One region of the Carnobacterium sp. FSL W8-0810 genome, then DNA from elsewhere that is predicted to be linked to it. Evidence: a T-box and tRNA genes for the amino acid it is inferred to sense, from the RefSeq annotation. Region 1 holds a T-box; the other holds one or more tRNA genes.
The links. A T-box is a leader RNA that pairs with one kind of tRNA and senses whether it is charged. The one in region 1 lies ahead of ileS (isoleucine--tRNA ligase), so its partner is inferred to be a tRNA-Ile.
Positions count from the first base shown of each region.

Region 1 (4,895 bases):
TTCATTCTCATAGCTGTCAATAGCAGGCACATCAGCTAATTGAACAAACTCTTCTGATTCACTTAAAAATGACCAAATTTCTTCAGCTGTATGAGGTAAGATTGGTGTTAATAATTTTGTTAATTTTACCAATACTTCATAGAAGACAGTTTGCATTGCACGACGTTCGTAAGCATCTTCAGCTTCGATATAAACCACATCTTTAGCAAAGTCCAAGTAGAACTGAGATAAATCAACTGTACAGAAGTTATTGATTAATTGATAGATAGAAGAAAATTCATATTTTTCATAATGTCCTTCTACTTTTTCAACCAATTGATTTAAACGAATCATCATATATTTATCTACTGAACGCAAATCTTCAAAAACAACACTATTTTCTGAAGGTGTGTAATCAGCTGTATTTGCTAATAAGAAACGCATTGTATTACGAATCTTACGGTACACTTCAGATACTTGTTTCAAAATTTCATCACTGACACGCACGTCTGCTTGAGTATCTACACTAGAGACCCACAAGCGAATAATGTCAGCTCCCATTTGTTTGATAACTTTGCTTGGTGCAATCGTATTGCCAATAGATTTACTCATTTTACGGCCGTCACCATCTAAAACCATTCCTTGAGAGAGAACTGTTTTATAAGGAGCTTCTCCATTGATGGCAACACTGGTTGTAATGCTTGAATTGAACCATCCACGGTATTGATCTGATCCTTCAAGATACATATCTGCTGGGAAAGTTAAATTCTCTCTTGCTCTTAAGACAGCTTCATGGGATGATCCAGAGTCAAACCAAACATCCATAATGTCTGTTTCTTTTGTGAAAATATTGTTTGGACTTGAAGGATGAGTGAAACCTTCTGGCAATAAGTCTTTTGCTTCACGTTCAAACCAAACATTTGAACCAAATTCTCCAAATAAAGAAGCTACATGTTCAATCGTTTCAGGCGTAATGATGGCTTCGCCATTTTCACCATAAAAAATTGGTAACGGTACTCCCCAAGCACGTTGACGCGAAATAACCCAATCTCCACGATCACGAACCATGTTATACAAGCGTTGCATACCCCATTTTTGAACCCATTCGACCCCTTCAACAGCTTCTAAGATGTCTCCACGGAACTTATCAATAGAAGCAAACCATTGCGGTGTAGCACGGAAAATAACCGGTTTCTTAGTTCTCCAGTCATGCGGGTAACTATGAGTAAAGAAGTTTAATTTTAATAATGCCCCTTCTTTTTTCAACCACTCTGTGATTACTTTATTACCATCATCGTAGAAAATACCTTCTAATCCTGGTGCTTCATCTGTAAAGCATCCTTTATTATCAACTGGAGACAATACACTTAATTTATATTTTTGTCCAACGATAAAGTCATCGTCCCCATGTCCTGGAGCTGTGTGAACAAGTCCTGTACCAGCTTCGAGCGTCACATGATCTCCAAGGATCACTAAAGAAGTACGATCATACATTGGGTGTTGAGCTGTCATATATTCCAATTCTTTTCCTTTTAATTCTTGAATCGTCTCAACTTGATTCCAACCAATTTCTTGTGTCACTGTTTCAATCAAATCTTTTGCTACAACATATTTCTTCCCGTCAGCTACAACAACTGAATAATCGTATTCAGGATGAACAGTAATGGCAAGATTTGATGGAATAGTCCATGGAGTCGTTGTCCAAATCACAAAAGAAGTGTCTTCATCAATTAGACCTTTGCCGTCAACTACCTTAAATGCTACATAGATACTAGCTGATTTAACATCTTTATATTCGATTTCGGCTTCTGCAAGAGCAGATTCACTAGATGGTGACCAATAAATGGGTTTCAAACCTTTATAGATATAACCTTTTTCAGCCATTTTTCCAAATACTCGAATTTGTGCTTCTTCATATTCTTTAGTAAGTGTTACGTATGGATGATCCCACTCGCCAGCAACCCCTAAGCGTTTAAAATCTTCTTTTTGTTTATTCACTTGTTCCCATGCATATTCTTCACATAGTTTACGGAATTCAAAAATACTCATTTCTTTACGTTTTACACCTTTATTTGTTAATGCTTGTTCAATTGGCAGACCATGAGTATCCCAACCAGGAACGTAAGGAGAGCGGAATCCAGACATTGATTTATAACGAACTATAATGTCCTTGCTGATTTTATTTAACGCATGTCCGATATGAATGTTCCCGTTTGCATAAGGTGGGCCATCATGTAAGACGAATGTTGGTTTGCCTTCGTTTATTTTTTGACGTTGTCCATAAATATCTAATTCTTCCCAGTTTTTTTGCCATTCTAACTCGCGTACTGGTAAATTTCCACGCATTGGGAATTTTGTTTTGCCTAATTGTAATGTTTCTTTCATTTTCATCAAAGATCTACCCCTTATTCTTTATAATTTATATCTGTCCTAAAAAAATATCAAGCTCATCATACAGCTGAGATGGGCCAATTGCAACTTTTCTTCATTCCACAAAAAAAAGACTCCTTCCCCAGAGGGACGAAATCTTCGTGGTACCACCCAAATTCAGAAGAAAAAATAAGTTTTTCTTCTCTTAAGTAATTGTGTAACGCCAATTAAACGGTCAACTTTACTTTAATTCAAATTGACACTCATGGAGGATCTTACAAATAGAAGGGACTGTTAGGCTTTCACTATTCGCTAACTCGCTTAGTTTAGTATTCTATCGTTTTTCTGTTCCATTCTCTGCTTTAGTTTTATTTATTTAGGTAATTCAATTGCTGGCAATGTTCCTTCAATTGAAGATTCTTGTGCATCGTTATTGTCTTCTGTTCCATCAGTGCTAACTACTTTTACCACTTCAGATGACTCATCATTTACTTCATTACTTGGTTCAGTATCCGTAGCTGTTGATTGAGTTTCAGCCTGATTCACACTAGATAATATTTCTTTCAAGGTAGGAATATTAAGGGTCTCTTCTTCAGTAGGTCTTAATAGATCATCCCATTCAGAATTTTTGACCATTTCTAATTGTGATTCTATCATAATTTGTAATCGTTGTTTAAAGACTCGGCTTTGTTTTTTCAATTCATCTGTTTCAGATGTGATTTTTCTAGCTTTCGAAACAGCTTCATCTAATAAACGATCCGCATTTTTTTCTGCTTCAAGACGAATAATATTCGCTTCTTTAGCTGCATTTTCTTTCAATCTATCCGCTGCATCTTGTGCGACGATAATTGATTTGTTTAAGGCATCTTGCAAATTATTGAAGTGTCCTACTTTTTCTTCAGAAAATTGCAAACTTTTTTCTAACTCACGTTTTTCTTTTAAAACCATTTCGTAGTCCTTAATGATTTGATCTAAATAATCGTTTACTTGATCTTGATCGTAGCCTCGCATCTTGACAGGGAACTCTTTGTTATGTATATCTAAGGGAGTCAACACCATATAAGACACCTCCATTTTTTTAATTTAACGTGCTTTACTACTAAATTATCATAAACTCTATTACAAGTAAATGAGTTCATCCTTATTTATGCAAAACGCCTAATTGAAGACGCCATTTATCTTTTTTAGTTTTACCTTCAATTTCTTGTACCTGTAATCGTCCATACCCGCGAACTGAAACAATATCTAATAAACCAATCTCAAAATCGGGACGACTTAATTCTACCCAATTTAATTTTACTTTACCAGATTCAATCATTTGTTTTGCTCGTTGTCGAGAAATCTTAAACACACTAGAAACGACCGTATCCAAACGCATGGATGATACTGTTTCACTTTCAATAGTCCAATTATCTATCGGTATTAAAATATCCGTGTATTTTTTTTCTTCCATTCGGACCGAAACCTTACCAATACTGATAACTTGTTGTTCTACATAATTAATAGTAGTTTTTTCAACAAATACTTGCCAACGTACCCCATCTGAAACAATATCACCAAAGTAATCTCTTTTTAGTCCCGTTGAAAGTAAGGTACCTAATACTTTGCCATGTGATAACGTTGCAAATTTTGTAGGATACCGTATTTCAGAAATACTAATTTCGAAATCATCTTGTGTTGGTGTGAAATATGCAGGACAGATAAAAGCTCTTACTCTCTCTGCCGCTTCATATCCACCAAAAGAATGAATTGTAATCTCATTATTTTTTCCAACTATTGTCTTAACGATATGCAATTGACGAGGATCTAAAAAATTTGTTAAATAAGGAGTATACTGATCTTCTACGCTTCTTATCCAACCAATGACTGTATCAATAAAGGGTTGCTCTTCTTTTCTAAAATGTTGATAAACATTTTCAATCATAAGAAAAACACCTCCTTCATTTAATATAGAACATTCAAAATTAGTCTAAAGAGTGAAAATAATCCACCTTTAGCTAGATTTAAAACCACCAGTGCAACGATTCCTGAAATACTGAACATTCCAATTGGTGGAATATACCTTCTAAAAAAGCCTAAATAAGGTTCACATATCGTTCCTAATAAACGGCCAAATTTTGATTGATAAGCTCCAGGTAACCAAGACATTAAGATATAAACAACAATGAGGGTAGAATAAATATCTATTGCTTTTACAAGCACAACATAAAGTAATGAAATAAAATCAACCACTATTCTTTTTCCTCTTTTCTTTAATAAAAATCTTTTTCTTGCGTAATATCCGATAGCATTCCATCGATTTCAACATTCTTAGGTGTACAAAGGAAAATTTCGTCTCCGATACGTTGAATGTCTCCATTAATGGCATAAATCGTACCTGTCAAAAAGTCAACGATTCTTTTAGCTTGGTCTTCTTCAATACGAGTGAAATTTAATACAACGGATTGATTAGCAAGCAATAAGTCAGCAATTTCTTGAACTTCAGAATACACTCTTGGTTCAAAAACAACAATTTTTGATTGATGTGAAATATCCGGATTTTTCAT
Region 1 covers NZ_JBBOWO010000001.1:2,248,552-2,253,446, forward strand. Annotated here, with positions in the region: gene ileS (isoleucine--tRNA ligase) at 1-2,370, opposite strand, end outside; T-box leader at 2,493-2,716, opposite strand; gene NST49_RS10875 (DivIVA domain-containing protein) at 2,722-3,408, opposite strand; gene NST49_RS10880 (YlmH family RNA-binding protein) at 3,491-4,273, opposite strand; gene NST49_RS10885 (YggT family protein) at 4,294-4,581, opposite strand; gene NST49_RS10890 (cell division protein SepF) at 4,602-4,895, opposite strand, start outside.

Region 2 (4,895 bases), 2.2 Mb from region 1:
TAGGCCCAGGCGACTGTTTATCAAAAACACAGGTCTCTGCAAAATCGTAAGATGACGTATAGGGGCTGACGCCTGCCCGGTGCTGGAAGGTTAAGAGGATGGGTTAGCTCTCGGGCGAAGCTCAGAATTGAAGCCCCAGTAAACGGCGGCCGTAACTATAACGGTCCTAAGGTAGCGAAATTCCTTGTCGGGTAAGTTCCGACCCGCACGAAAGGCGTAACGATCTGGGCACTGTCTCAACGAGAGACTCGGTGAAATTATAGTACCTGTGAAGATGCAGGTTACCCGCGACAGGACGGAAAGACCCCATGGAGCTTTACTGCAGTTTGATATTGAGTGTTTGTACAGCTTGTACAGGATAGGTAGGAGCCATTGAAGCCAGGACGCCAGTCTTGGTGGAGGCGTTGGTGGGATACTACCCTTGCTGTATGACCACTCTAACCCACAGCCCTTATCGGGCTGGGAGACAGTGTCTGACGGGCAGTTTGACTGGGGCGGTCGCCTCCTAAAGTGTAACGGAGGCGCCCAAAGGTTCCCTCAGAATGGTTGGAAATCATTCGCAGAGTGTAAAGGCATAAGGGAGCTTGACTGCGAGACCTACAAGTCGAGCAGGGACGAAAGTCGGGCTTAGTGATCCGGTGGTTCCGCATGGAAGGGCCATCGCTCAACGGATAAAAGCTACCCTGGGGATAACAGGCTTATCTCCCCCAAGAGTCCACATCGACGGGGAGGTTTGGCACCTCGATGTCGGCTCATCGCATCCTGGGGCTGTAGTCGGTCCCAAGGGTTGGGCTGTTCGCCCATTAAAGCGGTACGCGAGCTGGGTTCAGAACGTCGTGAGACAGTTCGGTCCCTATCCGTCGCGGGCGTAGGAAATTTGAGAGGAGCTGTCCTTAGTACGAGAGGACCGGGATGGACACACCTCTGGTGTACCAGTTGTTCTGCCAAGGGCATTGCTGGGTAGCTATGTGTGGACGGGATAAACGCTGAAAGCATCTAAGCGTGAAGCCCCCCTCAAGATGAGATTTCCCATCACGTAAGTGAGTAAGACCCCTGAGAGATGATCAGGTTGATAGGTTGGAAGTGGAAGTCTAGCGATAGATGGAGCGGACCAATACTAATCGGTCGAGGACTTAACCAAAGAATAAACGGTGTACGACGGTTTCTAAACGAAGAACAAACTTTTAACTTATCCAGTTTTGAGAGAACAACGTTCTCTAGATTGAAATTTGTGTGGTGGCGATGGCAAGAAGGTCACACCTGTTCCCATGCCGAACACAGCAGTTAAGCTTCTTAGCGCCGATGGTAGTGAAGGGTTTCCCTTTGTGAGAGTAGGACGCTGCCACGCAGATTCAATTATTTTTTCTCAGATGGAGGTTTAGCTCAGCTGGGAGAGCATCTGCCTTACAAGCAGAGGGTCGGCGGTTCGATCCCGTCAACCTCCACCATGAGTCATTAGCTCAGTTGGTAGAGCATCTGACTTTTAATCAGAGGGTCGCAGGTTCGAATCCTGCATGACTCATAACTAATCATTCAACATGTTTAGTTATGCCATACTTTTGCGGGTGTGGCGGAATTGGCAGACGCACTAGATTTAGGATCTAGCGTTGAAAGACGTGGGGGTTCAAGTCCCTTCACCCGCACCATTTTTTTTGAATGATTAGTGAAGTACCACTTTAGCCGGCTTAGCTCAGTTGGTAGAGCATCTGATTTGTAATCAGAGGGTCGAGGGTTCAACTCCTTTAGCCGGCATTTTGTTGCGAAAGTAGTTCAGTGGTAGAACATCACCTTGCCAAGGTGGGGGTCGCGGGTTCGAATCCCGTCTTTCGCTTACTAGTTCAACTAGTGAGCTCATTCGTAAGAATGACAAGCTGTTCTAATGCCGGGGTGGCGGAACAGGTAGACGCACAGGACTTAAAATCCTGCGGTGAGTGATCACCGTGCCGGTTCGATTCCGGCCCTCGGCACCATTTGCACCCATAGCTCAATTGGATAGAGTACTTGACTACGAATCAAGGGGTTAGAGGTTCAAGTCCTCTTGGGTGCATTTCTTTTGTAAAAAAAGATAAAACTCAGCATTACGGGAAGTAGCTCAGCTTGGTAGAGCACTTGGTTTGGGACCAAGGGGTCGCAGGTTCGAATCCTGTCTTCCCGATTTAAAATTTAGGGGCCTTAGCTCAGCTGGGAGAGCGCCTGCCTTGCACGCAGGAGGTCAGCGGTTCGATCCCGCTAGGCTCCACTTTTTTAAAAATATTCACCTTATTATTATGGCGGTGTAGCTCAGCTGGCTAGAGCGTCCGGTTCATACCCGGGAGGTCGGGGGTTCGATCCCCTTCGCCGCTATTATTATTATTATTTAAAAGATCTTGGACCTTTAGCTCAGTTGGTTAGAGCAGACGGCTCATAACCGTCCGGTCGTAGGTTCGAGTCCTACAAGGTCCATTAATCAGTAAAGATTAAAGTAACCTTGTATCATTATGGAGGATTACCCAAGTCCGGCTGAAGGGAACGGTCTTGAAAACCGTCAGGTGTGTAAAAGCACGCAAGAGTTCGAATCTCTTATCCTCCTTTTTTTAAAATGATTCATTAATATTATCGCGGGGTGGAGCAGTTGGCAGCTCGTCGGGCTCATAACCCGAAGGTCACAGGTTCAAGTCCTGTCCCCGCAATTTATCTTTTGTAAAAAAGATAGTATAAAAGTAAAAAAGGTCTCGTGGTGTAGGGGTTAACATGTCTGCCTGTCACGCAGAAGATCGCGGGTTCGATTCCCGTCGAGACCGTTTTTTGCGGGTGTAGTTTAGTGGTAAAACCACAGCCTTCCAAGCTGTTGATGCGAGTTCGATTCTCGTCACCCGCTTTTTTTATGGGCCTATAGCTCAGCTGGTTAGAGCGCACGCCTGATAAGCGTGAGGTCGATGGTTCGAGTCCATTTAGGCCCATTGAATAAATTAAATAATTAACTATTTTGGTTTTTTGGGGAAGTACTCAAGTGGCTGAAGAGGCGCCCCTGCTAAGGGTGTAGGTCGTTAACGCGGCGCGAGGGTTCAAATCCCTCCTTCTCCGTAATTTATTTTTTTGTGTTTTTTTCGGCCCGTTGGTCAAGCGGTTAAGACACCGCCCTTTCACGGCGGTATCACGGGTTCGATTCCCGTACGGGTCATAAACAATTATGTTTAATTTAATACTGAAATATCTTATCAGTCTTATGGAGGATTACCCAAGTCCGGCTGAAGGGAACGGTCTTGAAAACCGTCAGGTGTGTAAAAGCACGCAAGGGTTCGAATCCCTTATCCTCCTTTTTCAAATTAATATTAATATTATCGCGGGGTGGAGCAGTTGGCAGCTCGTCGGGCTCATAACCCGAAGGTCACAGGTTCAAGTCCTGTCCCCGCAATTTATCTTTTTTATAAAAGATAGTTTAAAAATAAAAAAGGTCTCGTGGTGTAGGGGTTAACATGTCTGCCTGTCACGCAGAAGATCGCGGGTTCGATTCCCGTCGAGACCGTTTAATTGAATAGTTGGCCTGGTAGCTCAGTTGGTAGAGCACTTGATTGAAGCTCAAGGTGTCGGCAGTTCGATTCTGTCCCAGGCCATTTATGTAATGCGGGTGTAGTTTAGTGGTAAAACCACAGCCTTCCAAGCTGTTGATGCGAGTTCGATTCTCGTCACCCGCTTTTTTTATGGGCCTATAGCTCAGCTGGTTAGAGCGCACGCCTGATAAGCGTGAGGTCGATGGTTCGAGTCCATTTAGGCCCATTAATTAAAAATAGTAAACTGGCCCGTTGGTCAAGCGGTTAAGACACCGCCCTTTCACGGCGGTATCACGGGTTCGATTCCCGTACGGGTCATAAAATAACAAAAAAAGAACAAGAGAAAATTCTCTTGTTCTTTTTTTGTATTGATTAGAAAAAACAGTACTAGAAACTTAATCTTGCTAGTACTGAAAGGGATATACGGGAAGAGAAAATTAAAATATATGGACAAATAAAATAATACTAAATGCGATAAAGAAAGAAATAGAATAGACATACAGCATTCTTTGTTTAAGTTTAGTTGGAACAGTTTTTTTAGTAGATAGAATGGACTGAATAATGCTAAGAGCGAAAGGAATAGTCAATAAAATAATAAAACTCAGTTTGTTAAATGTAGGAATAAAGATGATAAAGCTGATGAGATAAATAAGAACAGTCAATCCTAAAAAGATGCGATTAAACAGCTCTTGTTTTAAAAATAATAAGGTTGTCTGATCGTTGCTGAAATCTTTATGGATACTTCCATAATTTAATTGAAGTTTTCCAAACTCTACTAAGAATACAACTAGGACTAGAGGAATGCTCCAGTAAAAAAGAGTTGAGGGGATAAAGTTAGCTTGAACATAAAAACTTAAGTAGGTTAAAATCCCACCTTTAAAAATACTAGAGAAAACTAACATTAGCCAAGCATAACCTTGTTTAACAAGATAGAATTGTAGATGAATCACTAAACTGTACAAAAGTAATAGCAAACCAGCTAAATAATGGACTCTAAAAGAAAAATAGAAGATAAGCAGTAGATTAATGATTTCGAAAGCAATAAAAGACAATTGAAAATAAGAAATCGATTCCTTAGTCTTTTTAAATAGAAAATTCCCTAATAAATGGTTGATAAAAGTAAAACTATACAATAAGAAAAAATGCACAACACTAAAGTGAGCATACTGACCTGCATACAAAGTCCCACTTATTAAGTAAGATAAAGGAATGGTTAAAACTAAAAATAAAGGATGGTAAAGATAATGGTTTATAGTTTTGAAGATAGATTGGAACAATTTAAAAACCCCTTTTAACTGTTTGTCTATTCTTATTTTACCTAAAAAAGAGATAAGGGTATAGATAAATAAAGTATAAGAGTGCATA
Region 2 covers NZ_JBBOWO010000001.1:52,756-57,650, reverse strand. Annotated here, with positions in the region: rRNA gene NST49_RS00385 (23S ribosomal RNA) at 1-1,141, shown strand, start outside; rRNA gene rrf (5S ribosomal RNA) at 1,233-1,348, shown strand; tRNA gene NST49_RS00375 (tRNA-Val) at 1,373-1,448, shown strand; tRNA gene NST49_RS00370 (tRNA-Lys) at 1,450-1,522, shown strand; tRNA gene NST49_RS00365 (tRNA-Leu) at 1,562-1,646, shown strand; tRNA gene NST49_RS00360 (tRNA-Thr) at 1,680-1,752, shown strand; tRNA gene NST49_RS00355 (tRNA-Gly) at 1,760-1,831, shown strand; tRNA gene NST49_RS00350 (tRNA-Leu) at 1,882-1,970, shown strand; tRNA gene NST49_RS00345 (tRNA-Arg) at 1,974-2,047, shown strand; tRNA gene NST49_RS00340 (tRNA-Pro) at 2,082-2,155, shown strand; tRNA gene NST49_RS00335 (tRNA-Ala) at 2,167-2,239, shown strand; tRNA gene NST49_RS00330 (tRNA-Met) at 2,270-2,343, shown strand; tRNA gene NST49_RS00325 (tRNA-Ile) at 2,369-2,442, shown strand; tRNA gene NST49_RS00320 (tRNA-Ser) at 2,480-2,569, shown strand; tRNA gene NST49_RS00315 (tRNA-Met) at 2,597-2,669, shown strand; tRNA gene NST49_RS00310 (tRNA-Asp) at 2,708-2,780, shown strand; tRNA gene NST49_RS00305 (tRNA-Gly) at 2,787-2,857, shown strand; tRNA gene NST49_RS00300 (tRNA-Ile) at 2,866-2,939, shown strand; tRNA gene NST49_RS00295 (tRNA-Ser) at 2,976-3,063, shown strand; tRNA gene NST49_RS00290 (tRNA-Glu) at 3,089-3,160, shown strand; tRNA gene NST49_RS00285 (tRNA-Ser) at 3,208-3,297, shown strand; tRNA gene NST49_RS00280 (tRNA-Met) at 3,322-3,394, shown strand; tRNA gene NST49_RS00275 (tRNA-Asp) at 3,433-3,505, shown strand; tRNA gene NST49_RS00270 (tRNA-Phe) at 3,521-3,593, shown strand; tRNA gene NST49_RS00265 (tRNA-Gly) at 3,604-3,674, shown strand; tRNA gene NST49_RS00260 (tRNA-Ile) at 3,683-3,756, shown strand; tRNA gene NST49_RS00255 (tRNA-Glu) at 3,777-3,848, shown strand; gene NST49_RS00250 (hypothetical protein) at 3,968-4,807, opposite strand.
Region 2: it has a tRNA-Ile gene. The T-box ahead of ileS (isoleucine--tRNA ligase) is inferred to sense a tRNA for this amino acid. The anticodon was not compared.